4 regions of the Serratia marcescens subsp. marcescens ATCC 13880 genome follow, and region 1 is predicted to be linked to each of the others. Evidence: predicted binding sites of a transcription regulator. Region 1 holds the regulator's gene; each other region holds the start of a gene.

Region 1 (7,896 bases):
GCAGCGCGCGCACCTGCGCCTCATGTTCAAGCACCACCAGCAGCGCTTTCGCCTGCCACACTTCCTGCGGCTGCACGCCCAACAGCGCCGCGAGGCCTGCCGGTTCGGCGACTTTCTGCGGCGGCCGGGCGGGGAAATCAAGTACCAGCCGCTCCCCGTCCTGCGCATCGCGCTTGACGAGCAGCTCGCCGCCGGCCGAACGGAAGCGAATATCTCGCAGCGCCGGGTTAACCGCGCTGAACATCACATGCGCCGCCGCCAGGGTGCCGTGGCCGCAAAGGTCGACCTCGCGTTCCGGAGTAAACCAGCGGATGGCGGTCATGTCGCCGTCATCCCAGACAAAGCTGGTTTCCGGCAGGCCGATCTCGTTGGCGATCGCCTGCAGCCGCTCCGCCGGCAGCGGCTGCGTCAGCAGACAAACCCCGGCCGGGTTGCCGCGCAACCCTTCGCCGGTAAAGGCGACCACGTGATAATAGTTTTCCGCCATCGTTCCGCTCCTTAATGCCAAATCAGTAATACGCAGGCTGCCGTCAGCAGCCCCATGGAAACGTTGAAGATAACCCAGGCCTTTTTGCTGCGCAGCAGGCGGCCGATCAGGGTGCCGAACGCCAGCCAGATAATGCCGGCGACGATGTTCACCGCCACAATGCCCAGCGCGATCGCCGCTATGGAACCGTTGTACTTATCGCCCGCCAGGCTGAAGCTCGCCACCGCGCCCAGCGCCATCAGCCAGGCTTTCGGGTTGAGGAACTGCAGCAGCCAGCCCTGATACAGCCGCACCGGCTGCGGCGGCGCCACGTCGGTTTCCAGCTTTTCATAGGCGGCGGTGGCGACTTTCCACGCCAGCCACAGCAGGTACAAACTGCCGAGGATTTTCAGGATCAGGTGCAGCGACGGGTAGATCAGGATCAGGCTGCCGACGCCGAACGCCACCAGCAGCAAAATGCTTTGCATGCCGAGCATGATGCCGACCATCAGCCACAGCGATCGCATAAAGCCGAAGTTAGCGCCGGAGGTGGTCAGCAGCAGATTATTGGGGCCAGGCGTGATGGCCGCGACCCACAGGAAGCCCAGCATCGAAAGGAATAAACTCGGTTCCATGGCACGGGTGCTCCTCACCCAAGGCGCTTTTTTGCAGTATCATTGTTAATTCTTGGTATTGAAGCTAACAGTGCGCTAGGGATCTCACAATAGCCGCCCACAACATTTTACTCAGCCTATGCCTAACACCTTTCGCCCTCTGACCGGGGCCAGTAACCCGCACCTGCAAACGCTGTTGCCGCGGCTGGTGCGCCGCCGCGTGTTATTGAAACCGCATTGGCAACGGCTGGAATTGCCCGACGGCGATTTCGTCGATCTCGCCTGGAGCGAGGATCCGGCGCAGGCGCGCGACAAACCGCGCGCGGTGCTGTTCCACGGCCTGGAGGGCAGCTTCTACAGCCCCTACGCGCATGGCCTGCTCAACGCCTGGCGCGATCGCGGCTGGCTGGGCGTGGTGATGCACTTTCGCGGCTGCAGCGGCGTGCCCAACCGCAAACAGCGCATCTATCACTCCGGCGAAACCGAAGACGCGCGCTTCTTTCTGCGCTGGCTGCGCGACCGCTACGGCGAAGTGCCAACCGCGGCGGTAGGCGTTTCGCTCGGCGGCAACATGCTGGCCTGCTATCTGGCGCAGCAAGGCGCCGACAGCCTGCTGCAGGCGGCGGTGGTGGTCTCGGCGCCGCTGATGCTGGAACCCTGCGCCTACCGCATGGAGCAAGGCTTCTCCCGCGTTTATCAGCGCTACCTGCTGGGGCAGCTGAAACAAAACGCCACCCGCAAGCTGTTGCACTATCCGGACACCCTGCCGCTCAAGCTATCACAGCTGAACGGTTTGCGGCGCATCCGCGAGTTCGACGATGCCATCACCTCGCGCATTCACGGCTTCAGCGACGCCACCGACTATTATCGCCGCTGCAGCGCCCTGCCGCTGTTGCCGTCCATCCAGACGCCGCTGCTGATCATCCATGCGCAGGACGACCCTTTCATGACCCCTGAGGTGATCCCCGACGTCGCCGGCCTGCCGCGCAATATCGAATATCAGCTGACTGAGTTCGGCGGCCACGTCGGCTTCGTCGGCGGCACGCTGAAAAAACCGCACATGTGGCTGGAGCATCGCATTCCGGCCTGGCTTTCCCCTTATCTGGACATTCCGACGTGATTATTCCCTGGCAAGAACTGGCAACCGACACCCTGAACAGCCTGATCGAATCCTTTGTGCTGCGCGAAGGCACCGATTACGGTGAGCACGAACGATCGCTGGAGCAGAAGGTGGAGGACGTGCGCCGCCAGCTGAAAAACGGCGAAGTGGTGCTGGTGTGGTCGGAACTGCACGAGAGCGTCAACATCATGCCGCGCGGCCAGTTCCGCGCCGGGCAGGAAGAAATTTAGTGGCGCCCGGTTCTATGACTGACGGAAAAAATCAGGTAACAATGGGACATTGCAAACCAGCGCGCGCCATTTTTTCCTGACATAGAGAGCGTCAACAAGAGCCACAATAATCCCCTGACGCCGGCGCATTCAACACGGAGTGACAACCACCATGTCTGCCAAACATCCCGTTATCGCGGTGACCGGTTCCAGCGGCGCCGGCACCACCACCACCAGCGTGGCGTTCCGCAAAATCTTCCAGCAGCTCAACATTCGCGCCGCCGAGCTGGAGGGCGACAGCTTCCACCGCTATACCCGGCCGGAAATGGACGCGGCGATCCGCAAGGCGCGCGATCTGGGCAGACACATCAGCTATTTCGGCCCCGAGGCCAACGACTTCGGCCTGCTGCAGCAGAGCTTTATCGAGTACGGCAAAAACGGCACCGGCCGTTCGCGCAAGTACCTGCACACCTACGACGAAGCGGTGCCCTACAATCAGGTGCCGGGCACCTTCACCCCGTGGGAGCCGCTGCCGGCGCCGACCGACGTGCTGTTCTACGAGGGGCTGCACGGCGGCGTGGTCACCGAGCACCATGACGTGGCCAAACACGTCGATCTGCTGGTCGGCGTGGTGCCGATCGTCAACCTGGAGTGGATCCAGAAGCTGATCCGCGATACCGGCGAACGCGGCCACTCCCGCGAAGCGGTGATGGATTCGGTGGTGCGCTCGATGGAAGACTACATCAACTACATTACGCCGCAATTCTCGCGCACCCACATCAACTTCCAGCGCGTGCCGACGGTGGACACCTCCAACCCGTTCGCCGCCAAGGCCATTCCCTCACTGGATGAAAGCTTCGTGGTGATCCACTTCCGCGGCCTGGACCAGATCGACTTCCCCTACTTGCTGGCGATGCTGCAGGGCTCGTTTATCTCGCACATCAATACGTTAGTGGTGCCGGGCGGCAAAATGGGGCTGGCGATGGAGCTGATCATGGCGCCGCTGGTGCAGCGGCTGCTGGAAGGCAAGAAAATCGAATAAGCGCGTTGAGCGCGGCGCCGAGCCGCGCTCCGTCTCGATTACGCCGGCTGGCGGATCTCGAAGCTGTGGGTCACCGTGGCGGCCTTGTTGAGCATCAGCGCCACCGAGCAGTACTTCTCCGCCGACAGGTTCACCGCTCGCTCGACGATTTTGTCGGTCAGATCCTGGCCGGTAACGATGAAGTGCAGGTTGATATGGGTGAACAAGCGCGGGGCTTCTTCGCGGCGCTCGGAGGTCAGCTTCACCTCGCAGTCGCGCACGTCGTTGCGCCCTTTTTGCAGGATGGAGACCACGTCGATCGCGCTGCAGCCGCCCACCGACATCAGCACCATCTCCATCGGGCTGGGCGCTTTATCACCGGCGTTGCCGTCCATCAGCACCTGATGGCCGGAGGCCGATTCACCCAAAAACGTTAACCCTTCCACCCATTTAACTCTTGCCTGCATTCTGGTCACTCCGGTTGATTTCTTAAAATCAGAGTACGCTTTCGCATAGAAACAGGCAACGTAACCTGATGCTAATCATGCTGAAGCGAGACAACACGAGACACCCGCCTTACTCTGTGCTACAAACAGAGCCGCAATAAATCTTTCCGGGACACTGTATTTCAGGGAAACGCCCAGAGAAAGGCTCCTTTACCGGTATGTTAACAGAATGTAGCTTGCAGCGCTTACGGCAAGTTAATATGCTAGAGCGACAGCGTATTTTTATGACACGCCTCAAAACTTGCCGGTAGCCCTCGCTCATGACTGCGGCTACAGGCGGGTTTTACAGGGAACTCTGACCCCTGTGACACAAGGCAGCGATAACAACAGAGGATAACAGCGAATGGTTCTCGGCAAACCGCAAACAGACCCTACTCTCGAATGGTTCCTGTCTCATTGCCATATCCACAAATATCCATCGAAGAGTACGCTGATTCACCAAGGTGAAAAGGCCGAAACGCTTTACTACATCGTGAAAGGCTCCGTCGCGGTGCTGATCAAGGATGAAGAAGGTAAAGAGATGATCCTGTCCTACCTCAACCAGGGGGATTTCATCGGCGAGCTCGGATTGTTCGAAGAAGGCCAGGAGCGCAGCGCCTGGGTTCGCGCGAAAACCGCCTGTGAAGTGGCCGAAATTTCCTACAAGAAATTCCGCCAACTGATCCAGGTGAACCCGGACATCCTGATGCGTCTGTCCGCCCAAATGGCGAGCCGCCTGCAGGTCACCTCCGAAAAAGTGGGCAACCTCGCCTTCCTGGACGTGACCGGCCGCATCGCGCAAACCCTGCTGAATCTGGCGAAGCAACCCGACGCCATGACTCACCCGGACGGCATGCAGATCAAGATCACCCGTCAGGAGATCGGCCAGATCGTCGGCTGCTCGCGTGAAACCGTTGGCCGTATTCTGAAAATGCTGGAAGATCAAAACCTGATTTCCGCCCACGGCAAAACCATTGTCGTCTACGGCACCCGTTAATCTCCGAAGAAACGGCGCAATCTGCGCCGTTTTTTTATCTGCTCTCTGCCATGTGGCGCCGCCTGATCTACCACCCGGAAATCAACTACGCACTGCGACAAACGCTGGTGTTGTGCCTGCCGGTGCTGTTCGGCCTGCTGATAGGCCAGCTGCAGCTCGGCCTGATGTTCTCTCTGGTGCCCGCCTGCTGCAATATCGCCGGTCTGGACACGCCGCATAAGCGCTTCTTTAAACGGCTGATCGTCGGCGGCTCGCTGTTCGCCTTCAGCAGCGTGCTGTTGCAACAGGCGCTGCTGTGGCACGTACCGCTGCCGGCGCTGATGCTGGGCCTGGCGCTGCTGCTCGGCGTCACCGGTGAAATCAGCCCGCTGCACGCCCGGCTATTGCCGGCGGCGCTGGTGGCCGCCATTTTCGCTCTCAGCACGGCCGGCACGGTGCCTCTCTGGCAGGCGCCGCTGCTGTACGCGATCGGCACCGTCTGGTACGGCTTATTCACCTGGTTCTGGTTCAAGCTGTGGAAAGAGCAGCCGATGCGCGAGACGCTGAGCCAGCTCTACCTGGAGCTGGCGGACTATTTCGAAGCCAAATACTCACTTCTGACCCAGCACACCGATCCGCAAACCGCGCTGCCGCCGCTGCTGGTGCGCCAGCAAAAGGTGATGGATCTGATCAGCCTTTTGTACCAACAGCTCAATTTCCTGCCGCACGCCAACAACCTCGAACAAAAGCGCCTGCAGCGCGCCTTTCAGGTGGCGATGGATCTGCAGGAGCACATCACCGTCAGCCTGCATTTGCCGGAGGAAGTGCAAAAACTGGTGGAGCAGAGCCAGGCCGAAGCGATCATTCGCCGCAATGCACTGGTGATCGCCGGCCGGCTGCGCGTGGTGGCGCACGATATCCTCTACCATCAGCATTCGAAGCGCTTCTCCATGAGCCACGAACTGGCGGCGCTGGAAAAAATGGCGGCGCAGCATCCCGATAACCCGGTCGGCCAGTTTTGTTATTACCACTTCAGCCGCATCGCCCGCCTGCTGCGCACCCAGCATCCGCTGTACCGCCGCGACCTGATGCCCGGCCAGCACCGCCTGCCGTTTTGGCCGGCGCTGGCCAGCTATCTGTCGTTCAAATCCACCGCCCTGCGCAACGCCGCGCGGCTGGGGGTGACGCTGGCGGTCGGCAGCAGCCTGGGTGCGGTCTTCAACCTGCCGAAGCCATACTGGATCCTGCTCACCATCATGCTGGTGAGCCAAAACGGGTATAACGCCACCCGGGTGCGTATTCAGCACCGTGCGCTGGGCACGATTGCCGGACTGTTGCTGGCGGCCGGGCTGCTGCAGCTGCAGCTGCCGGAGGGAGAAACGCTGAGCATCATGCTGGTGATCACCCTGCTGGCCTACCTGGTTTCGCGCAAGAACTACGGGCTGTCGGTGATTGGCTTTACGGTCACGGCGGTTTACACCCTGCAGCTGCTGGCGCTGAACGGCTCGCATTTTCTGGTACCGCGCCTGATCGATACGCTGATAGGCTGCGTGCTGGCGTTCGGCGGCACCATTTGGCTGTGGCCGCAGTGGCAAAGCGGGCTGCTGCGCAAGAATGCCCATCAGGCGCTGGAACACGATCAAACCGCGCTGCGGCTGATGCTGAAGCAACCGGAACCGGACGCCACCGCATTGGCCTATACCCGCATGCAGGTCAACCAGGCGCACAACGCGCTGTTCACCTCGCTCAATCAGGCGATGCAGGAGCCGGGGTTCGCGTCGAATTATCTGGCGGACATGCGGCTGTGGGTCACTCATAGCCAGTTCATCGTCGAACACCTGAACGCCATGACCATTCTGGCGCGCGAGCACTACATGCTGACGCCGAAACTGGCGGAAGCCTATCTGCAAACCTGTGAAATCGCGCTGCAAAGCTGCCAGCAGCGGTTGGAATACGACGGCCCGAGCAGCGGCAACAGCGGCATCATGCAGCCGCCGGATCTGCATCCGGAGATGCCCGTCACCGAGATGGAACGTCATTTGCGGCGCATCCTGTCGCACCTGAACGTGATGCATACCATTTCGTCGCTGGCCTGGCGCCAGCGCCCGCACCACGGCATCTGGCTCAAGCGCAAACTGCGCGATCAATAAGGGCGCGGCATGCCGCGCCCCGTTATGCGCCGCACGGGCTTCAGGCGTTGATCACATCCTGCACCGCCAGCTCGAACAGCGCCATGCCGGCCTCGATATCCTGCAGCTCCACCACCAGCGACGGCGCGAAACGGATCACGTTCGGCCCGGCGTTGAGGATCATCAGCCCACGCGCGGCGGCGGCGGTGAGGAAATCGCGCGCTTTGCCGTGATAATGCGGCGTCAGTTCGGCGCCGATCAGTAACCCCATGCCGCGAATGGCGGTGAAAATACCGTATTTATCGCCGATATCCTGCAAAGCCTGCACATACAGCGCGTGGCGCTGTTCGATGCCGCTCAGCACTTCCGGCGTATTGATCACATCCAACGCCGCCTCCGCCACCGCGCAGGCCAGCGGGTTGCCGCCGTAGGTGGTGCCGTGAGTGCCCACCTGCATCACCGACGCAATCTCTTCGGTGGTCAGCATGGCGCTGACCGGGAAACCGCCGCCCAACGCCTTGGCGGTGGTGAGAATGTCCGGCGTCACGCCATAATGCATATAGGCGAACAGTTTGCCGCTGCGCCCCATGCCGCTTTGCACTTCGTCGAACACCAGCAGCGCCTGATGCTGGTCGCACAGCTCGCGCACGCCTTTGAGGAAGCCGGCGTCGACCGGCGTAATGCCGCCCTCGCCCTGAATCGGCTCCATTACCACCGCGCAGGTATGGTCGTCCATCACCGCTTTCACCGCCGCCAGATCGTTGAACGGCACGTGCACGATGTCGGCCGGCTTCGGCCCGAACCCATCGGAGTATTTGGCCTGCCCGCCCACCGACACGGTGAACAGCGTGCGGCCGTGAAACGCGTTATAGAAGG
Region 2 (7,896 bases), 2.0 Mb from region 1:
AACAGGGCAACTTCACCCGCGCCGCCGAAGCGCTGCACGTCTCGCAACCGACGCTCTCCCAACAGATCAAACAGTTGGAGGATACGCTGGGAGCGCCGCTGTTCGATCGCAGCGGCAGAGCCGTGCGCCTGACCGACGCCGGTGAGGCCTGGATGCGCTATGCGCGGCTGGCGCTGCAGGATCTGGACGCCGGCGCGCGGGCGATCCATGACGTGGCGACGCTGGCGCGCGGCCATTTGCGGCTGGCGATGACGCCGACGTTCACCGCCTATCTGGTGGGGCCGGCGATCGATGCGTTCTACCGCCGCTACCCGGGGATTACGCTGAGCATTGAGGAGATGGCGCAAGAGCGGATCGAGGCGCTCCTGGCGCAGGATAGGTTGGATCTGGGGATTGCCTTCGAGATGGCGCAGTCGGCGGAGGTAGAAGCCATGCCGTTGTTCAGCGAGACGCTGGAGCTGATGGTCGGTGCCGATCATCCCCTGGCGGCGCGGCGTCGGCCGCTGACGCTGGCGGAGTGGCAACATCTGCCGCTGGCCTTGCTGAGCGGCGACTTCGCCACGCGGCAGTTTATCGATCGCTACTGCACGCAGCTCGGTTTTCGGCCGCAGGTGGCGGTGGAGGCCAATGCGCTGGGCGCCATCGTCGAGATCGTGCGGCGCGGGCAGCTCGCCACGCTGCTGCCGGCCGCCATTGCGCGCGAGAACCGGCAGTTGAAAAAAGTGGCGTTGGCCAACGCCATGCCGGCTCGGCAGGCGGTGTTGCTGCAGCGTAAAGACGCTTACCGCAGCGCCGCCGCGCAGGCGTTTATCGCCGTCTTGCAGCAACAGGGCGTTACGCCAACGCCCCCCAGCGCTGCGTCATCCCCAGCAGATGCACCAGCCCGAAGCCGAGGCAAATCAGCGAGCTGACGACGATAAAACGCTGGCTGCGGCCGGTATCGCGCAGGGCGAAAGGGCCGGCGACACCGCGCAGCAGATAGATAAAGGTGATGATAAACAGCGCGGGCCGCAGCAGCGGCAGCGGCGCGATCAGGCCCGCGCCGGACAGCGCGTACAGCGCCCAAATAAACAGCACCAGCGCGATACCGGCGGTGACGACGGCCGGGAACTTTTTACCCGCTTCCGCCGCCTTAATGAAGCGATCGCCGGCGCCGCACAGCCGATAGCCGCGCGGCCCGGCGGCGATCACCCAAATATGCAGCAGGGCGGCGATGGCGCTCAGCGCGGCGCCGATCAGCAGTGCGGTGTTATAGAGGTGTGGCATGGTAAGGCTTCCCTGTCAGAAACGTGATTGGCATGAAGCGTAGACCAGAAAAGACGAATTAACCGAACGCAACAGGGAAGAGGAGCAAGTGATGAGAGTGGCGACAGGCATGCTGAGCGTATTGGCGCTGTGGAGCGGGCTGGCGATGGCGCAATCTGCAGCGCTGACGCTGCCGCGGGAGGATGGTTCGAGTATTCATTACTATCTGGACGCTGCGGTGCCCGGGCAATCGTCGGCGGCGCTGTTGGTGATCCTGCAAGGTTCGGATTGCAACAGCGTGCGGCATATCCGCCTGGTCACGCCGATGCGGCAGGTGTTACCCGCCGCAGACCTGCTGACGGTGGAGAAATACGGCATCGACGACACCTTGCCGTACCGCGAAGAGGTGCCGCGGCAGGATTGCCCGGACGCTTTCGTGCAGCATGATACGCCGCAGCGGCGGGTGAGCGATGTCACCCGGGTGTTGCAGGCGGTGATTGCGCGCAACGGCTATCAAAAGGTTGTGGTGCTGGGGGGCAGCGAAGGGGCGGTGATCGCCAGTTTGGTGACGGCCTCCTCGGGCCTGGTTGACGCTACCCTGGCGTTCAGCGGCGGCGGACGCTGGTTTATCGACGACGTGCGCCACAGCGTGGCCGACGCGCCAAAAGAAGAGAAAGCCGGGTTGAACGCATTTTTACAGCAGGTGCTGACAGCGCCGCCGTTCCCCCTGAACGCCAGTGACCATGGCTATGGCTGGTGGCATGGCATGCTGAACATCGATCAGCTTGCCACCCTGCGCAGCATCAAGACGCCGGTGCTGATCGTGCAGGGTGACCAGGATCGCGCCGTTTCGCCGGGGGCGGTCGGGAAAATGATCGCCGAGCTGCGGGCCGACGGCAAAACGAATATCACTTACCTGAATTATCCGGCTTTAGACCATGTGATGCGGCGCGAAAATGGCGAGAGTGAAATGACGCGGGTGGTGGCGGATATGCGCGCGTGGCTGGAGAAGCAGCTGCGCTGAGCGTCGGTATTAGGACAAACTATGTAATAATTGACGCGAGTTTCTTTGGACTGAGTGATCTGCTGCTCAATTGAACACAATGTTATTTAATCAGGGCTTCCGTCGTGTATTTTTTTAACCGCAAACCTGAAAATGAAATACCCTAAGAAAATTCCAGCTATGGAGGTCGCAACCCACAGATACTTAAAACTATCGTCGGAATAAAACATGAACCAGACAATGGCTAACAGCGAGAGGGCTACCACTCCACACCCTATGCCCTGAATAATTCTGGATAAAGCCGCCAGCATAAAGTTCTTCATACGTTAACCTTTGCAAAAAAGTACTGACAAATTTGGTTGAATTTCTTTCGATCTCTTTCCCAAACCGAGACGGCATCCTCGAATGGTCGGACTTTGTTTTCTAACAGAAAGTACAGCAGATCGAGGTTTCCCAGGCGTCTGAGTTGATCATACATCCGTGAGTTTCTTGCCCTCAAGTCGCGTGATGTATAGACAGAGCGCGATATGCTTGCCCCAGCGGTGAGAATTGAGCCAACGGCAACACCGGAGACAAGCCGTGGGATGATTTGTTTAGAGAATATATATCCCATGTTTGCGGTGGCTAACTGATTAAAGGCGAATTTGCCGATGAGTTTGCCTGATGTTCTTATGGTCATGTCCTTAACATCTTCAAACTTGACCTTACTGGCGAAGTTTTCGATGAAGATATGAGCCACTTTCTCGATGCTCGCTTTATTGGCCATGCCTGACTTGATGAGTCTGATAAATCGCTCTTTATCTTGCGAGTTTAACCATCTGTTTTCAGTATCAATATAGTCGTAGCCCAGGTAGTAGAAATCGACCGGTACGCTGATAAAACCTTGTGCAAACCCGCGCACTAAATTGCTGTCAATATTTACGGCATCGGCCATATCGTTGGCTATCTGCTTTGCGCTTTTCATAGAAATCCTTTTCAATATGAAGCGCCGAATCTAGCAGACTTTTTGTACGCAAGCCAATGCCCACCGGCAAACGGCGTGAACCCACCGCTCAAAATGTCACCGAAACTTCCCGCGATCTCTGCACCCCGTTGTGGCATAATGCGCGCCAAATCACATTCCCTATGTATAAAGAGCGAGCGCTGTGTTAAGCACTAACAACATCACCATGCAGTTCGGCAGCAAGCCGTTGTTTGAAAACATCTCTGTTAAATTCGGCGGCGGCAACCGTTACGGCCTGATCGGCGCCAACGGCTGCGGCAAGTCCACCTTTATGAAAATCCTCGGCGGCGATCTGGTGCCGAGCGGCGGCAACGTGTTCCTCGATCCGAACGAGCGCCTGGGTAAACTGCGTCAGGATCAGTTCGCCTTCGAGCAGTACAGCGTGCTGGACACCGTGATCATGGGCCACACCGAACTGTGGGCGGTGAAGGAAGAGCGCGATCGCATCTACGCCATGGCGGAGATGAGCGAAGAAGACGGCTATAAAGTGGCCGACCTGGAAGTGGCCTACGGCGAAATGGACGGTTATACCGCCGAAGCGCGCGCCGGCGAACTGTTGCTCGGCGTGGGCATTCCGGTGGAACAGCACTATGGCCCGATGAGCGAAATCGCGCCGGGCTTCAAGCTGCGCGTGTTGCTGGCGCAGGCGCTGTTCTCCGATCCGGAAATCCTGCTGCTCGACGAACCGACCAACAACCTGGACATCGACACCATTCGTTGGCTGGAGCAGGTGCTGAACGAGCGCAACAGCACCATGATCATCATCTCGCACGACCGTCACTTCCTGAACATGGTCTGCACCCACATGGCGGATCTGGACTACGGCGAGCTGCGCGTCTATCCGGGCAACTACGACGAATACATGACCGCCGCCACCCAGGCGCGTGAGCGTCTGATGGCGGACAACGCCAAGAAGAAAGCGCAGATCAGCGAGCTGCAGTCGTTCGTCAGCCGCTTCAGCGCCAACGCCTCCAAATCCAAGCAGGCCACCTCGCGCGCCCGCCAGATCGACAAGATCCAGCTGGAAGAGGTGAAAGCCTCCAGCCGCCAGAACCCGTTCATCCGTTTCGAGCAGGACAAGAAGCTGTTCCGTAACGCATTGGAAGTGGAAGCGCTCACCAAGGGCTTCGACGAAGGCCCGCTGTTCAACAAGCTGAACCTGATGGTGGAAGTGGGCGAGAAGGTCGCGGTGCTGGGCGCCAACGGCATCGGTAAAACCACCCTGTTGAAAACGCTGGTGGGCGACGCACAGCCGGACAGCGGCACCGTCAAGTGGTCGGAAAACGCCCGTATCGGTTATTACGCACAGGATCACGAATACGAGTTCGACGACACCCTGACCGTGTTCGACTGGATGAGCCAGTGGAAGCAGGAAAAAGACGACGAGCAGGCGGTGCGCAGCGTGCTGGGCCGTTTGCTGTTTAGCCAGGACGACATCAAGAAGCGCGTGAAGGTGCTGTCCGGTGGTGAGAAGGGCCGCATGCTGTTCGGCAAGCTGATGATGCAGCGCCCGAATATTCTGGTGATGGACGAACCGACCAACCACCTGGATATGGAATCCATCGAATCGCTGAACATGGCGCTGGAGATGTACGAAGGCACGCTGATCTTCGTCTCCCACGACCGTGAGTTCGTCAGCTCGCTGGCGACCCGGATTCTGGAAATCACCCCGAACAAGGTGATCGACTTTACCGGCAACTACGAAGACTATCTGCGCAGCCAGGGCATCGTATAACCCTCGCGGCAACGCATCAGGGCGGGAATTATCCCGCCCTTTTTTTATCCGTCATTCCCCGCCGCACACTTCGCAGTGCGGATCCTTCGGCAGCTTCATTTCGCGGAACTGCATGCTCATCGCATCGAACATTAACAACTTGCCGCGCAGCGGCTGACCATAGTCGGCCAGTAGCTTGATGGCTTCCATCGCCTGCAGGGTGCCGATGGTGCCGACCAGCGGCGCCATCACGCCCGCTTCTACGCAGGTGAGGGCGCTGTCGCCGAACAGCCGGCTCAGGCAGCGGTAGCAGGGTTCGCCCGGCTGATAGGTGAACACGCTGAGCTGGCCTTCCATGCGGATCGCCGCGCCGGAAACCAGCGGTTTGCGCTGTGCGTGGCACAGGCGGTTCAGCGCGTCGCGCGCCGCCACGTTGTCGGTGCAGTCCAGCACCAGATCGCTGGCGGCGATCTCTGCCGCGACCGCGTCATCTTCCAGACGGCCGTCGATGGCGTCGATGCGGATATGCGGATTGATGGCGCTCAGTTCCTGCCTGGCGGAGCTGACTTTACTCTGGCCGATGCGATCGTCGCGGTGCAGGATCTGACGCTGCATGTTGGAGAGCGAGACGGTGTCGAAATCCACCAGCACCAGATGGCCGACGCCGGCCGCCGCCAGATATGGCGCGGCGGCGCAGCCCAGCCCGCCCAGCCCGGCGATCAGCACGCGGGCGGCCTTCAGCTTCTCCTGGCCGTCGAAGTCAAAGCCGCGCAGCACGATCTGGCGGTTGTAGCGCAGCGCTTCGGCGTCGGTCAATTCCGGCAACATGTTCAGCTCCTCAGCAGGGCGTTGAACGGCTCGATCTCCACCGTTTCGCCTACCGCCACCGAACCGCGTTCGCGCTCCAGCACAATGAAACAGTTGCCCTGGCTGTAGGAGCTGAAGACGTGCGAGCCCTGGTGGCCGGTAGTGCTGACCTCCAGTTCGCCCGCGGCGTTGCTGCTGAACACCCCGCGCTGGAAATCGAGGCGGCCCGGCGATTTCTTCAGCGGCGTCAGCGCGCGGGCGCGCAGGCGCGGCGGCAGGCGCCAATCGCTGTGGCCGGCCAGCTTCGCCAGCAGCGGTTGCACCAGTTGGTAGAAGGTCAGGGCGGCGGAAACCGGGTTGCCAGGCAGGCCGCAGAACCAGGCGTGGCCCAGTTTGCCGAAGGCGAACGGTTTGCCGGGTTTGATCGCCAGCTTCCAGAAGCTGACCTGGCCCAGTTCATCGAGCATCTGTTTGGTGTAGTCGGCTTCGCCGACCGAGACGCCGCCGCTGCTGATCACTACGTCGGCCTGGCTGTTCGCCTGTGTGAAGGCGTCGCGCAGCGCATCACGATCGTCGCGGATAATGCCGAGATCGAGCACTTCACAGCCCAGCTGCTCCAGCATCAGGCGCACCGCGAAGCGGTTAGTGTCGTAGATTTGGCCCGCCTGCAGCGGCTGGCCAACCGGCTGCAGCTCGTCGCCGGTGGAGAACACCGCGACCTTCAGCTTACGCATCACCTGCACTTCGGCGATCCCAAGCGAAGCCAGCAACGGCAGTTGCGCGGCGCCCAGCTTCACGCCGGCCGGCAACACGCTCGCGCCTCGACGAATGTCTTCACCCGCCAGACGGATATTCTGGCCGGCTTCTGCCGGCGCGGTAAAACGCACGCCTTGCTCGCTCACTTCTGCCTGCTCCTGCATGATCACCGCGTCCGCCCCGGCCGGGATCGGCGCGCCGGTCATGATGCGCACGCAGCTGTTGGCCGGCCATTCACCGTCGAACGGCGCGCCGGCGAAAGCTTTCCCGGCGACCGGCAGCGGCGCATTGGCCGCCAGATCGGCGAGGCGCACCGCATAGCCGTCCATCGCCGAGTTGGCGAACGGCGGCACGTCGAGCGGCGAGACCACCGGCGCGGCGGTGATGCGGCCGGCGGCGGCGGTCAGTGCGACGGATTCGGTCTGTTGCAGCGGGGCGATCTGCCCGAGCATTTTTTCCAGCGCTTGCTCCAGGGAGATGAGATCGGAAGTATGGCAATGATCCATAAGGGGAACTCCGTAATCAGGGTGCGCAATGATAGCGACAAAGTGCGGGTATTATGGCAGAGAACGCCGGGGGGGAGAACGGGTTATGCCCGCCATCTTTCGCACTGCGGCGTCAGGGCGATCGGGTATAAACTGCGAAAAACAGAGGAGGATCATGATGCATAAACAGGTTATCGAGTTCTGGTTCGACGAGATCGAACCGATCATGTGGTTCAAAAAGGACGACGATTTCGATCGTCTGCTGCACAGCCGTTTCGGCGAAATCTGGCGGGCGGCGGCGGCGGGGGAGCTGGCGCATTGGCGCGACACCATCGAAGGGCGCCTGGCGGAGGTGATCGTGCTCGATCAGTTCAGCCGCAACCTGTTTCGCGGCACGCCGCAGTCATTCGCCTGCGACGGCATGGCGCTGGTCCTGGCACAGGAGGCGATCCGCAGCGGGGAGTGCGAACGGCTGAGCCGCGAGCAGCGCGGCTTCCTTTATCTGCCGTTCATGCATTCGGAATCGCCGCTGATCCACCAGCAGGCGCTGGTGTTATATACCGAGCTCAATAATGGCGACCAGCTGGAGTTCGAGCTGCGGCATAAGGCGATCATCGATCGTTTCGGCCGCTACCCGCATCGCAATGCGATATTGGGGCGCACCAGCACGCCGGAAGAAGAGGCCTTTTTACAGCAGCCAGGATCGGGTTTTTAATCGTCGGATCATCTGCGCCCGGCCGGGTAAAAACAGCAGGCCGGGCGCCGCAATAAGCGTGACTCAGCGCGAACGTTTATTTCATTACGCTCTACCGCTATTTCCTCTCGCGAAATTACCAATAATCCCAGCCGCACTGTCAGCGGTTTGCCGCTTTTTATAACCTGC
Region 3 (7,896 bases), 1.9 Mb from region 1:
TCAGCAGCGGATGCAGCACCTTGATCGGCGCTTTGAACATCTCGACGAATTCCATAATCCCCTGGTTGGCGCGGCACAGGGCGCCGGAATAGCCGTAGGCGTCCGGGTCGTTCTGCGCGTGGTTCTCCAGTTTACGGATGTCCACTTTACCGACCAGCGCGGAGATGTCCTGGTTGTTCTCATCGCCCGGCTCGGTTTTGGCGATGGCGATCTGTTCCAGAATGGAAGGGCGCACTTTCACGACTTTAAACTTGGTGATGTCGCCGCCGAACTCATGCAGGCGCTTCGCCGCCCACGGCGACATGATGGTGCCGAGATAGCGACTTGGGATGTTGAACTCTTTTTCCAGGATCGTGGCATCTTCCTGCGGATTAAACAGGCACAGCGGATGGTCGTTGACCGGGCTGCGTTCGCCGTTGGCGCTGAGGGTGTAGATGGGCACGCGCTGCATCAACGCTTTAAGGCGTTCTGCCAGCGAGGACTTGCCGCCGCCCACCGGGCCCAGCAGGTAAAGGATCTGTTTCTTCTCTTCCAGGCCCTGCGCGGCGTGTTTCAGGTAAGAGACGATCTGTTCGATGGCCTCTTCCATGCCGTAGAATTCTTCGAAGGCCGGATAGCGTGCGATCACGCGGTTGGAGAACAGGCGCGACAGGCGTGATTCTAGCGCAGTGTCGACCATCACAGGTTCACCGATAGCCATCAGCAGACGTTCGGCCGCGTTGGCATAGGCACTGCGATCTTGCCGGCAAATGGTAAGAAATTCCTGCAGTGTGAACTCTTCGTCCTTGGCAGCTTCGTAGCGCTGGCGATAGTGGTCAAATATGTTCATGATGCCCGTCCTTTCGTTATTAGCACAGGTTAAAGAGAGCGTGTGATAGTGTTCTGGCTCCCGAAAGATGAGAATACGCCTGAGTACAGCAACCCGTATGCCAACTTGGTGCGCTTATTATCGCGAGTTGCGCTGTATGCCACTGGGCCCAGGATAAATTCACCTTCTGATTTAAGCTTAGTTTGCTTGCCGGAAAATTTCCTGCCGCAGAAAAAGCTTTTTTTAAGTCATATCAATGACTCAGTTATTACCGTGGAAGCCAAATGCCTTGTCTGGCGCGGCCTGCGGGATAAAACGTCATCGTTCCGCCATGATTAATTCATAATTCCGCTATAAGTTATTCGATCTTGGTCGTTTTCCTTTGTAAAGATTAGGCACGCAACTAAATTTTCACATAAACTATCGCGGCTATTAACCCTGTAATTTATGGAAAAAGAACCAGTGAAGATTTCAAAACTCAAAACGCTAGCAATTATCGCTTCCGCAATGGTTTGTGCGCAAAGTGCTCAGGCGGGGACCTGGTCACTCGGTGCTGCCGCGCTGGTTAGTCCGGACGCGTATCGCGGTTATCAGGACCGCGTTTATCCGGTGCCCGTCATCGACTATGAAGGTGACGACTTCTACTTCCGTACTCTGACCGCCGGTTACTACCTGTGGAAAGATCAAGAAAACCAGCTGAGCATCATGGGTTACTACACGCCATGGGGCTACCGTCCGGGCGACAGCGACGACGATCGCATGAAGCGCCTCGACAAGCGTCGCGGCACGCTGATGGCCGGCCTGGCCTATTCGCACAATGCGGAATGGGGCACCCTTCGTACCACTTTCACCGGCGACACGCTGAACAACAGCAACGGGCTGGTGGGCGATGTCGCTTATCTGTACAAGTTTGATCTGGACGCGCTGACGCTGGTCCCGGGCGTGGGCGTGATGTGGAACAGCAAGAACCAGAACAAATATTACTACGGCGTCAGCGCCAATGAATCACGCCGCAGCGGCCTGGACAGCTACACGCCTGGCGATAGCTGGGCCCCGTATCTCGAATTGAGCGCCAATTATCAGATCAACAAAAGCTGGAACGCCTTCTTCGTCGGCCGCTATGTGAAGTTGTCGGATGAAGTGAAAGACAGCCCGATGGTGGATAAATCTTACACCGGTTTGTTGATGACGGGTGTGAGCTACACCTTCTAATCACGCATTGCACGGTTATCGTGCATGGCGTGCATCAAAAAGGGGCGCTGGCGCCCCTTTTGCACATCAGTGGTGCGCTTCCGCGCACGGTTCCTCAGGCCTTCTTACGGCTGCGGAAGGTGACTCCCAAACGGGCGGGTTGCTCGCCGGCAGCGACCAGCGGTTTGCTGACGCGCCCTGTCTCGATGCAGACCATGGTCTTGTAACCGTCGTTCGGCATATCCCCCATGCTGCAGGAGAGTTCCACGCCGGGGTTCCAGGCGATGACGTCGCTCATATGATGGTGGTGAACCTCGATGGTGCGAGCGAGCGCCGGATCGCGGATCTGGCTGAAAGCTTCCGGGCGGGTATAGACGCGGTCGGTTTGGCCGACGAAGGTCACTTCGCCCGTCTGGTGCGCCTCTGCGCCGCCTGCCACCTTGTCGATATAAGGCTCGCCCAGACCCGCCACGCTGACCCGATCGATGTCGCCGACCTGGAAGTAACTGTGCAGCGCCGCCGTGGCTTGATAATCGCCGTGCGATTCCAGCTCGATTTCGCACTCTTCACCCAGCTTGAAGCGAGCAATCAGCGTGAAGGCGTGCGGCCACAGTTTGCGGGTCTGCTCATTGTCTTTCAGCGTGAAGGTCAGGATGACGCCGTTGTCATCTTCATCGTGCGCCGTCAGACTCCAGGGCTGGTTGCGGGCAAAGCCGTGGGAGGGTTGCGCCACCGGGCCGAACCACGGCCAGCAGATCGGCACGCCGCCACGGATGGCCTTGCCTTTGGCGAAAGGCGTATTGTTGCTGAGCCAAATCACCGGCTGCTCCCCGCTAGGTTGCCAGGCCAGCAAATGCGCGCCTTGCAGCGCGACCGCCGCGCGCACTTTCGGGTGCGACACCACAACCACGCCCAACTCATCGAGTTGCCGCTGGCTGATATAAGGAGAAATCTGTTCGGAAACGGGCAGGGTGAAAATTTTCTCGTTCATTTCATGACCTATTGTTTGCCGGAGATACAAAGAAACCTATAGCTTTCGGGTCACGGCCAGGCGGCAAGCACAGGAACCCTCAGGAGCTTACCGAAGTAAGTGGCTGGGGTGAGCGTGTGCAGCCAACAACGCGGTGACTCGAAAGATGACGGGTAAAAAAAGGGCGACAAAAATGTCGCCCTCATTATCAGCTTAACATCATGCCATTACTTGGAGATGTGAGCGATCAGATCCAGAACCTTGTTGGAATAGCCGGTTTCGTTGTCGTACCAGGAAACCAGTTTCACGAAGTTGTCGTTCAGTGCGATACCGGCTTTGGCATCGAACACGGAAGTCAGCACTTCGCCGTTGAAATCGGTGGAAACCACGTCGTCTTCAACATAGCCCAGAACGCCTTTCATAGAGCCTTCAGCGGCGTCTTTGATGGCTTTCTTGATTTCTTCGTAGGTAGCCGGTTTTTCCAGACGCACGGTCAGGTCAACAACGGACACGTTAGGGGTCGGTACGCGGAACGCCATGCCGGTCAGTTTGCCTTTCAGCTCTGGCAGAACCACGCCAACCGCTTTCGCTGCGCCGGTAGAAGAAGGGATGATGTTCTGGGATGCGCCGCGGCCGCCGCGCCAGTCTTTGTGAGACGGGCCATCAACGGTTTTCTGAGTCGCGGTGGTGGCGTGAACGGTGGTCATCAGGCCTTCAACGATACCGAAGTTGTCGTTGATGACTTTAGCCAGTGGCGCCAGGCAGTTGGTGGTGCAAGAGGCGTTGGACACGATGTCCTGGCCGGCATATTTGTCAAAGTTGGCGCCGCGAACGAACATTGGGGTCGCATCTTTGGATGGGCCAGTCAGAACCACTTTTTTAGCGCCGGCGGTGATGTGTTTACGTGCGGTTTCGTCGGTCAGGAAGATACCGGTCGCTTCAGCAACCACATCAACGCCCACTTCGTTCCACTTCAGGTTAGCCGGGTCTTTCTCTGCGGTAACACGGATGGTTTTGCCGTTAACAACCAGGTGGCCGTCTTTAACTTCTACCGTACCGTTGAAACGGCCGTGAGTAGAGTCATACTTCAGCATGTAAGCCATGTACTCTGCGTCCAACAGGTCGTTGATTGCAACGATCTCGATGTCAGAACGCTCTTGAGCAGCACGGAAAACAATGCGACCGATACGGCCAAAACCGTTGATACCTACTTTGATAGTCATATATTCCACCAGCTATTTGTTAGTGAATAAAAGGTTGGTTGTAAAATTACAAAAACCTTACCCAGCGTCAAGCGGAATCGTGTCAATACTTGCGGCAAGTCAAACCGGAGGGGTGGTTTTGCACGCTTATTGCACAGTCCATTTGCGCTCGGCCTCATCCGTTATATGGGGACAAGCCGCCAAGTATAAAGTCAGCATACGCAAGATGTGTGATCGTTATCACATATCATCGTGACGTGGCCTTTATGGGCTACAGTTTAGGCCAAAAACCCCTGCAGCGGTGTTAATTTTTTGTTATTATTAATCATTGTTTTCGTTGACATTATCCACATTCAGAGATAAGCACAAATGGCTAAAGAGACAACCCCCGGTCATCCGGTCACGGAACTGAATGAAATCCAACGTTATGTGACGCAACAGCGTGGCACCGAAGCGCCGTTCAGCGGCAAATTGCTGCACAACAAGCGCGAGGGCGTGTACCATTGCCTGTGCTGTAACCAGCCGCTGTTCTATTCCGAAACCAAATACGATTCAGGCTGCGGCTGGCCGAGCTTTTATGAGCCGGTTTCCGCCGATGCAATCCGTTATCTTGATGATAATTCACATAATATGCATCGTGTTGAAATCCGCTGCGGCCACTGCGACGCGCACCTGGGGCACGTTTTCCCCGATGGCCCGCAGCCGACTGGCGACCGCTACTGCGTCAACTCCGCCTCGCTGAGTTTCACCGATGGCGAAAATGGCGACCAAACGGCCGGTTAAGTGGTAATTTAACCAACAAAATCGATTCAGCTAATTATTCATCCGTAAGCGAGAAAGGCTCTGATGGACGTGAAAGATCTGATTGCGGCGATGACGCCCGAGATATACCAGCGCCTGGTACAGGCGGTTGAGCTGGGCAAATGGCCGGATGGCGTGGCGCTGACGCCGGAGCAGAAAGAAAACAGCCTGCAGGCGGTGATGCTGTGGCAGTCGATGAACAATGTCGATCCGCAGCACATGAGCATCGGCACCGACGGGCAGATCGTGATGAAGAGCAAGCAAGAGCTGAAACAGCAGTTCGTTGCCGAGCCGCTGGTCAAACTCAAACCGCAGTAAAGCTCCTCCCCTAAAGCGGGGCGATGTCGCCATCGCCCCGTCGATTTACCGTTTCTCGCCCTTTATGTCCAGCGATTCCGCCAACTGCTGCGCCAGCCGGTTGTTGTCGTCCGCGCCGTATTCCCAGAACATCGCACCGCCCAATCCCTGGCTTTTGATGTACTCGGCCTTGATGGCCACCGAACGCGGGTTCTCGTAGGAGATAGCGAACAGCGGTTTGCCTTCGGCGGATTGCAGCGTCAGGTATGGCACTTTGGCATCGTCATCCCAGTGCTCGCGGAAACGCTGCTGCGGATCGTTGAGCAATTTGTTGACGATATCGTGGTATTTAAAATAAGTGTCTTTGCTGAGATCCAATCCCAGCGTACGGAACAGGGCGATTTCTCGCGCGCTGAAGTCAGGCCGCGTCACCGGATGCTTGGCGGCATCCGGTTTGTCCCAGTCGATGCCTGCCTCGGTCGCCCGTTTCGGTACCCGGCCGTAGAAACCGATACCCAGGTTCATCTGCGCCGGTTTCAATCCGGCTGCCAGATAATTCTTTACCACGAAATCGGCGCTGTAGCGGTCGGCGGCCGCCACGGTTGGCCAACGCGTTGAATCGTACAGGTTGGCATTGAAGTACTGTGTGCCGTAAGCCATATCGTAGGTCATCAGATTGATGTAGTTGAGGTAAGGGGCAATGCTTTTCACATCGACCCATTCCTGCGGGCTTTTGACGTTGGCCCCGACGGCGATGGTTAACAGCTTGCCTTTACCCAGCGCCTGATGAAGCTCTCTCAGCAGCAGGGTGAAGTTGTCGCGGTCTGCCGGTTGGCTTTCCACCAACCCCCAGGCGCCGTTTACCGGGTATTCCCAGTCCAGATCGATCCCATCCAGCCGGTACTGTGCGATCACCTGCAGCGCGGAGCGAATGAATATCGCCCGGTTTTCCGCGGTGGCGGCGGCGCCGGAGAAACCGCGTGCGCCCCAGCCGCCGACCGACAACAGCACTTTCAGCTCGGGGTTCTGTTTGCGCAGCACCGGCAGACGTTGCAAATCGGCCGTGACTTTCGGCGACAGGTAGATCTGGTGGCGGCGAGAGGGGTCTTTCAGCGCCGCATTGGTTTCGTCTTTCTCGTCGTTGTAGATCAGGCCAAACGAATAGTTGAGATGGGTGATTTGCGTCACGTCCAGCTTGTCGATGTCGCCACCGGGGCCGGCGGTGACATCGCCGCCGCCGTTGAAGTAGCCGACGGAGAGATAGGCCGCCTGGGCCGTGCTTGCGCCGGCCATAGCCAATTGCACCGCCGCCAGCAAAGGCAGCAGTTTTCGGGTTATTTTCATGTCTGTCTCCTTGTGGTCGGCAAGGCCGACCGTACCGCCAGGGGCGGGCACAATAAAGCCGGGCTCAGTGGGCCCGGATGCGTATAACCGATTGACGCCAAAAGCGTCGCAGCCATAACAGCAAAAGCGCCTGCCGGTCACAAGCCGTTGGGGAAGAAGAAAGGTGGTATTGTGAGCGGCGTCGATAATTTCGCCGCTGCGTAGAGAGGGCGCCGGTGGCGCCCGAGAGGATTTAGTTGGCGAGAAACTGTGACAGGGTAACTAGCTGTGCGCCGGCGCGCGCCATGTCCTGCAGCGCTCGCTCACTGTCGTCCGGTTGCAGATTCACGCCGCGGCAGCCGTCGACGATCACCTGCGTCGGATAGCCGGCAGCCAGTGCATCCAGCACGCTGAACTTCACGCAGTAGTCGGTCGCCAGGCCCATGATCGCCAGCCGCTGGACGCCCTGCGATTGCAGCCAGCCGTGGAGTTCGGTTTGCGCACGGTGGCCGTTATCGAAGAACGCGCTGTAGCTGTCGATGTTCGTATCTTGCCCTTTGCGAAAGACGGCATTGATGTGTTGCCGCTGTAACTGGGGATGAAAATCGGCGCCGTGGCTCCCTTGCACGCAGTGCACCGGCCACCACACCTGCGTCAGGCCTTCCAGCTCACCGAGGGTGCCGACCTGCGCATCGGAGTTCACCGCAAAGCTGCGGTGATTGGCGGGATGCCAGTCCTGGCTGGCCACCACCGGCTCGCCCCGCGCCAGGCAGGCGGCGATCGCCTGATTGGCGACCGGGATAACGGCGTCGCCCTCCGTGACCGCCAGCGCGCCGCCGGGGCAGAAGTCGTTTTGCAGATCGATCAACAACAGGGCCGTTTTCATCGCCGCTCCAGAGTTCAGTAGGTTAACCGTTGATGCTCAGCTCGCCGCGCAGATCTTGCTGCATCAGGGCGCGGATTTGTTCCGGCGTCAGCGGCTGGCTCAACAGATAGTGCAGCTTGGTCAGGGCGGCTTCCACCGTCATGTCGAAACCGCTGATCACCCCGGCGTGCGCCAGCGCGTTGCCGGTGGCGTAGCCTTCCATATTGACGCGCCCGGAGATGCACTGCGTCAGGTTGACCACCACGATGCCGCGTTCAGAGGCCGCACGCAACTCGTCGATCAGTTCGGCCTTTTGCGGCGCGTTGCCGACGCCGTAGGAGCGCAGGATCAGCGCCTTGACCGGCTGCAGCAGGAAATTGCGCACCACCGCGCCGGAAATGCCCGGATAGATGGTGACCACGCCGATCGGCTGCGGCGT
Region 4 (7,896 bases), 1.0 Mb from region 1:
GCTGGCGTGCAGCGCATCATCGTCCCGACGGTCACTGCCGATCGCTTTGCGCGGGTGCTGCGGCTGGCGCAGGATCACGCGCCGCTGTTCGCCGCGCTGGGGCTGCACCCGCTGTATATCGCGCAGCATCATGAGCCGCAGCTGGAACAGTTGGCGGCGCTGTTGGCCGAACGGCCGCGCAAGCTGGTGGCGGTGGGGGAGATTGGGCTCGATCTGTATATGGACAACCCGCAGTTCGAGCGCCAGCAAAGCGTGCTGCTGGCCCAACTGAGGCTGGCGAAACAGCATGACCTGCCGGTGATCCTGCACTCGCGCCGCACCCACGATCAGCTGACCGCGGCGCTGCGGCGCATGCAACTGCCGCGCCGCGGCGTGGTGCACGGCTTCGCCGGCAGCCTGTCGCAGGCGCAGGCGTTTATCCGCCTCGGCTATTACATCGGCGTGGGCGGCACCATCACCTATGAGCGGGCGCAGAAAACGCGCGGCGTGATGGCGCAGCTGCCGCTTGAGGCGCTGCTGCTGGAGACGGATGCGCCGGACATGCCGCTGGCCGGCTATCAGGGGCAGCCGAATCGCCCCGAGCGCGCCGCCGAGGTGTTTCACACGCTGTGCGAGCTGCGGCCGGAACCGGCCGACGAGATCGCCGCTCACCTGCAACGCAATACCCAGTCACTGTTTGCCATGCCGGATTGACGAGCTTATAACGTGACCTGCGTCACGTTATAAGATTTTCATTTGCGTCTCGTTGTATACATTTGTGACATAAATCGGTGCGAGGGTGACCTCGCTCAGTATAATCCCCCCGAAACTCTCCAATAGCAGACCTCTCTTCATGAGCAGGGATGTATTTTATTTTTTGCAACAGGGAAACTTTGCATGCAACTCATCATGAGTCTGGTCGGTATGGCGGTGCTGATCGCCATTGCGGTGCTGCTCTCCAGCAACCGTCGGGCCATCAAATTGCGCACCGTCGTGTGGGCGTTCATCATTCAGGTCGGCATCGGCGCGCTGGTGCTGTACGTGCCGCTGGGCCGCAGCATCCTCGGCAGTATGTCTAACGGCGTGGCAAACGTTATCGCCTACGGCAATCAGGGCATTTCGTTCATTTTCGGCGGGCTGGTGTCCGACAAGATGTTCGAGGTGTTCGGCGGCGGCGGCTTCGTGTTCGCGCTGCGCGTCCTGCCGGTGATCGTGTTCTTCTCCTCGCTGATTGCGGTGCTGTACTACCTCGGCATCATGCAGTTGGTGATCCGCGTGCTGGGCGGCGGCCTGCACAAGCTGCTGGGCACCTCGCGCACCGAATCGCTGTCGGCGACCGCCAACATTTTCGTCGGCCAGACCGAAGCGCCGCTGGTGGTGCGCCCCTATATCGCCACCATGAGCCAGTCAGAACTGTTCGCCGTGATGTGCGGCGGCCTGGCTTCGGTAGCCGGTTCGGTGTTGGCGGGGTACGCGCAGATGGGCGTGCCGCTGGAATACCTGATCGCCGCATCCTTCATGGCCGCGCCGGGCGGGCTGCTGTTCGCCAAGCTGATGGTGCCGGAAACCGAGCAGACCCACGATAAAGACGATGCGATGAAGCTGATCGCCGAAGAGGATCGTCCGGCCAACGTGATCGATGCGGCGGCTTCCGGCGCGGCTTCCGGCATGCAGCTGGCGCTGAACGTCGGTGCGATGCTGCTGGCGTTTATCGCGCTGATCGCCTTGCTTAACGGCATTCTCGGCGGTATCGGCGGCTGGTTCGACTATCCGCAGCTGTCGCTTGAGCTGATCCTCGGCTGGGTGTTCTCACCGATCGCCTTCCTGATCGGCGTGCCGTGGAGCGAAGCGATGACCGCCGGTTCGTTCATCGGGCAGAAGATCATCGTCAACGAGTTCGTCGCCTACATGAACTTCGGCGCCTATCTGCGCCCGGACGACGTGGTGGCGGCGGAAGGCCTGCAGGTGCTGTCGACGCACACCAAGGCGATCATCTCCTTCGCGTTGTGCGGCTTCGCCAACCTCTCCTCGGTGGCGATCCTGCTGGGCGGTCTGGGCAGCATGGCGCCCAACCGTCGCCACGACATCGCGCGCTTCGGTCTGAAGGCCGTGGCGGCGGGCACGCTGTCCAACTTGATGAGTGCCACCATCGCCGGCTTCTTCCTGGCGCTGTAAGCCATCACGGAGCCCGCGACGGCGCGACCGATCGCGGGACTCCGCCTATACTCTAAGCAACGCGGGTGCTTGCCGCATCCGCGATCTTCAGCCGCTTCTTTAGCGAATTTGTGAACGATATCGCGTTATTTTGTGATGTTCTTCACATATAATTCCGGTCTGTTACAGTGCTATTTCATATAGTGTGACGATGAACGCGAATCGCCTTCGGCATTCGTGTTCAAATAGCTATTACTGGCCGGCCGCAAGGCGGGTGGCCATGTGCGGTGAGAAGGATCTCAGTTGCCGCCGCGGGAACGCCGTTCCCCAGCGCTATCTTCATGGAACCAAGTCCGCTCGCCAACACCCAGGTACTCAGTTGGAGAGTTTTATGACCGAATTAACCGCAGCAGCGCAACGTGCGCTGAACTTGATGGATTTAACCACGCTGAATGATGATGACACCGACGAGAAAGTGATCGCGCTCTGTCGTCAGGCCAACAGCCCGGCCGGCCACACGGCGGCCATCTGCATCTACCCGCGTTTTATCCCGGTGGCGCGTAAGGCGCTGCGCGAGCAAGGCACGCCGGACATCCGCATCGCCACCGTGACCAACTTCCCGCATGGCAATGACGATATCGACATCGCGCTGGCGGAAACCCGCGCGGCGATCGCCTATGGCGCGGATGAAGTGGACGTGGTGTTCCCATACCGCGCGCTGATCGCCGGCAACGAACAGGTCGGCTTCGAGCTGGTGAAACAGTGCAAGCAGGCTTGCCAGGCGGCCAACGTGCTGCTGAAAGTGATCATCGAAACCGGTGAGCTGAAACAGGCCGATTTGATCCGCAAGGCGTCCGAGATCGCCATCAAGGCCGGGGCGGACTTTATCAAGACCTCCACCGGCAAGGTGCCGGTCAACGCCACCCTGGAGAGCGCCGAGCTGATGATGTCGGTGATCCGCGATATGGGCGTGGCGAAGACGGTGGGCTTCAAGCCGGCCGGCGGCGTGCGCACCGCGGAAGACGCGCTGCATTATCTGCAACTTGCCGATCGTATTCTGGGCGAAGGGTGGGCCGATGCGCGGCATTTCCGCTTTGGCGCTTCCAGCCTGCTGGCCAGCTTGCTGACCGCGCTGGGCCACCAGACCCAGACCGCCGGCGGCGGCTACTGATCGATTTCGTTGGCGGGCGCCAGGCGCGCCCGTCTGCACCGACTCTCGGCGACACAGGGGGATGCCTTGTTCCTGGCTCAAGAAATTATTCGTAAGAAACGCGACGGCCAGCCGTTAAGCGAAGCGGAAATCCGCTTTTTCATCAACGGCATTCGCGACAACGTAGTGTCGGAAGGGCAGATCGCCGCGCTGGCGATGACCATTTATTTCCATGACATGAGCATGCCGGAGCGCGTGGCGCTCACCATGGCGATGCGCGATTCTGGCACCGTGCTGGACTGGAAGAGTTTGGCGCTGAATGGCCCGATCGTCGACAAGCATTCGACCGGCGGCGTGGGCGACGTGACCTCGCTGATGCTCGGCCCGATGGTGGCGGCCTGCGGCGGCTATGTGCCGATGATCTCCGGCCGCGGCCTGGGGCATACCGGCGGCACGCTGGACAAACTGGAAGCCATTCCGGGCTTCAATATTTTCCCGGACGATAACGCCTTCCGCAAAATCATTCAGGACGTCGGCGTGGCGATCATCGGCCAGACCAGCTCGCTGGCGCCGGCGGACAAGCGTTTTTACGCCACCCGCGACATCACCGCCACCGTGGATTCGATCCCGCTGATCACCGCCTCCATTCTGGCCAAGAAACTGGCGGAAGGGCTGGATGCGCTGGTGATGGACGTGAAGGTTGGCTCGGGCGCCTTTATGCCGACCTATGCCCTGTCGCAAGATTTGGCGCAGGCGATCGTCGGCGTGGCCAACGGCGCGGGCTGCAAGACCACCGCGCTGCTGACCGACATGAACCAGGTGCTGGCTTCCAGCGCCGGCAACGCGGTGGAAGTGCGCGAAGCGGTGCGCTTCCTGACCGGCGAATACCGCAACCCGCGCCTGCTGGAAGTGACGCTGGCGCTGTGCGTGGAGATGCTGCTGTCCGGCGGCCTGGCGCAAGACGAGGCCGATGCGCGCGCCAAGCTGCAGGCGGTGCTGGACAACGGCAAAGCGGCTGAGGTGTTTGGCCGCATGGTGGCGGCGCAGCAAGGGCCGATAGACTTCGTCGAACGTTATGATAGCTATCTGCCGGCGGCAACGCTGAGCAAGCCGGTGTATGCTGAAAAGCCGGGTATCATCAGCGCCATGGATACCCGCGCGCTGGGTATGGCGGTGGTGTCGCTGGGCGGCGGCCGCCGCCGGGCGAGCGACGCCATCGATTACAGCGTTGGCCTGACCGAGGTAGCGCGTCTGGGCGATAAGGTGGATACCCAGCAACCGCTGGCGATGATCCACGCCAACGATGAAGAGAGCTGGCAACTGGCGGCCGATGCGGTGCGCAGCGCAATGACGCTGAGCGACAAGGTGCCGGAGGCGACGCCGGTGGTGTATAAGCGCATCACTCAAGCGTGATGACCCTCGTCTTTCAAGCCGTAGCGTTGTTGGCTGCACGCGTGCACCCCAGTCACTTACTTGAGTAAGCTCCTGGGGATACACACGCTAGCCGCCTAGCTACAACTTGAGATCCATTGGGTATAAATTTAGAGAATAAGGGCGATTGCAGTTTTGCGGTCGCAATAGCGTGAGAACACGCAGGAGAGCACAGATGAAACGCACATTTATTATGGTATTGGACTCCTTCGGCATCGGCGCCAGCGAAGACGCCGAACGTTTTGGCGACCAGGGTTCCGACACCCTGGGCCACATCGCCGAGGTTTGCGCGCGCGGTGAAGCCAACGTGGGCCGCCAGGGCCCGCTGACGCTGCCTAACCTGAGCCGTCTGGGCCTCGGCAAAGCGGCGGAAGAGTCCACCGGCAACTTCCCGCAGGGGCTGGATCGCAACGCCGACATCATCGGTGCTTACGCTTACGCCAGCGAGCTCTCTTCCGGTAAAGACACGCCGTCGGGCCACTGGGAAATCGCCGGCGTGCCGGTGCTGTTCGACTGGGGCTACTTCAAGGACGAGCACAACAGCTTCCCGCAGGCGCTTCTGGACAAACTGGTCGAACGCGCCAATCTGCCGGGCTACCTGGGCAACTGCCACTCATCCGGCACCGTGATCCTCGATCAGCTGGGCGAAGAGCACATGAAAACCGGCAAGCCGATTTTCTACACCTCCGCTGACTCGGTGTTCCAGATCGCCTGCCATGAAGAAACCTTCGGCCTGGATCGTCTGTATGAGCTGTGCGAAATCGCGCGTGAAGAGCTGACCGAAGGCGGTTACAACATCGGTCGCGTGATCGCGCGTCCGTTCGTCGGCGATAAGCCGGGCCACTTCCAGCGCACCGGCAACCGCCACGATCTGGCGGTAGAGCCGCCGGCGCCGACCGTGCTGAAAAAGCTGGTGGACGAGAAGGGCGGCGAAGTGGTGTCGATCGGTAAAATCGCCGACATCTACGCCAACGTCGGCATCACCAAGAAGGTGAAGGCGACCGGCATCGATGCTCTGTTTGACGCGACCCTGATTGAAATGGAAAAGGCCGGCGACAACACCATCGTGTTCACCAACTTCGTGGACTTCGACTCCTCTTACGGCCACCGCCGCGACGTGGCGGGGTACGCCGCCGCGCTGGAGCTGTTCGACCGCCGCCTGCCGGAGCTGCTGAAGCTGGTGAAAGACGAAGACATCATCATCTTCACCGCCGACCACGGCTGCGATCCGACCTGGGCGGGCACCGACCACACCCGCGAGCACATCCCGGTGCTGGTTTACGGCCCGAAAGTGAAGCCGGGCTCGCTGGGCCACCGCGAGACCTTCGCCGACATCGGCCAGACCGTCGCCAATTATTTTGGCCTGTCGCCGATGGATTACGGTAAGACCATGTTCTAAGCCCTGTCTTTCAAGCCGCAGCGTTGTTAGCTTCACGCGTGAACCCCAGTCGCTTACTCAAGTAAGTTCCTGGGGATTCACCCGCTAGCTGCCTGGCTGCAACTCGAAATTCAAGGCTTAGATGTTTGACGTTTTTATTAAATAAGATTTCTAAAGGAAGAAAATTATGGCTACGCCGCACATTAATGCTGAGATGGGTGATTTCGCTGATGTAGTACTGATGCCGGGCGACCCGCTGCGCGCAAAATACATCGCCGAAACCTTCCTGGAAGGCGCGGTGGAAGTGAACAACGTGCGCGGCATGTTGGGCTTCACCGGCACCTACAAAGGCCGCCGCATCTCCGTAATGGGCCACGGCATGGGCATCCCGTCCTGCTCCATCTATGCGCGCGAGCTGATTGCCGAATTCGGCGTGAAGAAGATCATTCGCGTCGGTTCCTGCGGCGCGGTGCGTGACGATATCAAACTGCGTGACGTGGTGATCGGCATGGGCGCGTGCACCGACTCCAAGGTGAACCGTCTGCGCTTCAAGGATAACGACTACGCGGCGATCGCCGACTTCGACATGGTGCGCAACGCGGTCGACGCGGCTGCTGCGCAGGGCATCCCGGCGCGCGTGGGCAACATCTTCTCCGCCGATCTGTTCTACACCCCGGATCCGGACATGTTCCAGGTGATGAAGAAGTACGGCATCCTGGGCGTGGAAATGGAAGCGGCCGGCATCTACGGCGTGGCGGCGGAGCTGTACGAAGAGTTCGGCTGTAAGGCGCTGACCATCTGCACCGTGTCCGACCACATCCTGCGTCACGAAGCGACCACGGCGGCGGAACGCCAGACCACCTTTAACGAAATGATCGTTATCGCGCTGGAATCCGTGCTGCTGGGCGACAAAGCGTAATACCGCGGCGGGCGTCGTCATGGCGCCCGCCCGTCAATCTATTCATTCCGCTTGGCCAGTTTTGGCTAACGCTTTACCTTTCAATTGGTTGTGGATCCCGTTGTTACGGACAATCTATTCACCGAAAGGACAAGAAATCGGCACGAACGCATTCAACGCCTGGCCTGAGTTATTCCTTCTTCGGCGCCTCCTGCTTTGTTTCCGGCGCATCCTCTTCGTCGTCTTCCACTGTATTGCCTTCTTCCAGTGGCGTGTTGGCGGTCAACAGGTACGGCGACTGCTGCCAGCGGCTGCGGCGGTGTTGCAGCAGGGTACGCGCCAGAATGATGCCGATCGCCAGCGCCAGCAGGATCATCAGGCGCAGCAGGTTGGTGGTGTTGTCCACCTGCTTGGATTCGGTCGCCAGCACGTGGGTGTCGAGGGTGATGCGGATAAAGCCGATCGGGCCGTCTTTGCCCTGAATGGATTCGACCAACTGGTGGTTGAAGTAGCTGCCGGCGCGTTTGCCGTCGAGCGACAGGCGATCGCGTATACTTATCTGTTCCCCGGCGTGGGAGACCAGCGTGCCATCCAACTGATACACGCTGACGTCGAGAATGCGGCTGTGATCGGTGAGCTGCTTGAGGATGGCGTCGATGCGCGGGTTGTTGCCGTCGTCGTCCAGCAGCGGCGCCAGGCTGTAGGCGACCTGTTTGGTCAGCGTCTGCGCCAACTCTTCCACCTGCTCGGATCGCGCCATTTGGTGACTCAGGCTAAAATAAGAGGCGCCCTGCATCAGCAGCACCAGCAAAGCCAGGCAAATCAGGATAATAGCGGTGCGGTGCAGGCGAAATTTCAGTTTAGCGCGAGCCATGCAGGTTCCTTGGGCATCGGGGACACTTTATG

The links. Region 1 encodes CRP, which controls carbon source genes, mostly activating them, when cyclic AMP is high. Its sites were predicted from a motif close to ATGTGANNNNNNTCACAT; they were not measured.
Region 2: J0F90_RS07595 (ABC-F family ATPase) is a predicted target of CRP. The motif match lies at 3,351-3,368, and genes of this name have one in related genera.
Region 3: msrB (peptide-methionine (R)-S-oxide reductase MsrB) is a predicted target of CRP. The motif match lies at 4,400-4,417, and genes of this name have one in related genera.
Region 4: deoC (deoxyribose-phosphate aldolase) is a predicted target of CRP. The motif match lies at 2,285-2,302, and genes of this name have one in related genera.

The regions. Positions count from the first base shown of each region.
Region 1 covers NZ_CP071238.1:4,739,501-4,747,396, forward strand. The annotation lists gene J0F90_RS22720 (PhzF family phenazine biosynthesis protein) at 1-487, opposite strand, end outside; gene J0F90_RS22725 (LysE family translocator) at 499-1,101, opposite strand; gene J0F90_RS22730 (hydrolase) at 1,220-2,200, shown strand; gene J0F90_RS22735 (YheU family protein) at 2,197-2,430, shown strand; gene J0F90_RS22740 (phosphoribulokinase) at 2,582-3,451, shown strand; gene J0F90_RS22745 (OsmC family protein) at 3,490-3,897, opposite strand; gene crp (cAMP-activated global transcriptional regulator CRP) at 4,280-4,912, shown strand; gene J0F90_RS22755 (YccS/YhfK family putative transporter) at 4,963-7,041, shown strand; gene argD (bifunctional acetylornithine/succinyldiaminopimelate transaminase) at 7,082-7,896, opposite strand, start outside.
Region 2 covers NZ_CP071238.1:1,587,086-1,594,981, forward strand. The annotation lists gene cynR (transcriptional regulator CynR) at 1-911, shown strand, start outside; gene J0F90_RS07580 (hypothetical protein) at 835-1,266, opposite strand; gene J0F90_RS07585 (alpha/beta hydrolase) at 1,358-2,269, shown strand; gene J0F90_RS07590 (hypothetical protein) at 2,568-3,212, opposite strand; gene J0F90_RS07595 (ABC-F family ATPase) at 3,394-4,986, shown strand; gene moeB (molybdopterin-synthase adenylyltransferase MoeB) at 5,038-5,793, opposite strand; gene moeA (molybdopterin molybdotransferase MoeA) at 5,796-7,034, opposite strand; gene J0F90_RS07610 (DUF924 family protein) at 7,192-7,728, shown strand.
Region 3 covers NZ_CP071238.1:2,873,242-2,881,137, reverse strand. The annotation lists gene yeaG (protein kinase YeaG) at 1-829, opposite strand, end outside; gene J0F90_RS13740 (hypothetical protein) at 872-1,147, shown strand; gene J0F90_RS13735 (MipA/OmpV family protein) at 1,256-2,020, shown strand; gene J0F90_RS13730 (D-hexose-6-phosphate mutarotase) at 2,115-2,990, opposite strand; gene gapA (glyceraldehyde-3-phosphate dehydrogenase) at 3,197-4,192, opposite strand; gene msrB (peptide-methionine (R)-S-oxide reductase MsrB) at 4,541-4,954, shown strand; gene J0F90_RS13715 (YeaC family protein) at 5,018-5,290, shown strand; gene chiD (chitinase ChiD) at 5,336-6,613, opposite strand; gene pncA (bifunctional nicotinamidase/pyrazinamidase) at 6,846-7,478, opposite strand; gene ansA (asparaginase) at 7,501-7,896, opposite strand, start outside.
Region 4 covers NZ_CP071238.1:670,093-677,988, forward strand. The annotation lists gene J0F90_RS03135 (TatD family hydrolase) at 1-693, shown strand, start outside; gene J0F90_RS03140 (NupC/NupG family nucleoside CNT transporter) at 877-2,154, shown strand; gene deoC (deoxyribose-phosphate aldolase) at 2,525-3,304, shown strand; gene deoA (thymidine phosphorylase) at 3,371-4,696, shown strand; gene deoB (phosphopentomutase) at 4,890-6,113, shown strand; gene deoD (purine-nucleoside phosphorylase) at 6,280-7,011, shown strand; gene J0F90_RS03165 (YtjB family periplasmic protein) at 7,181-7,864, opposite strand.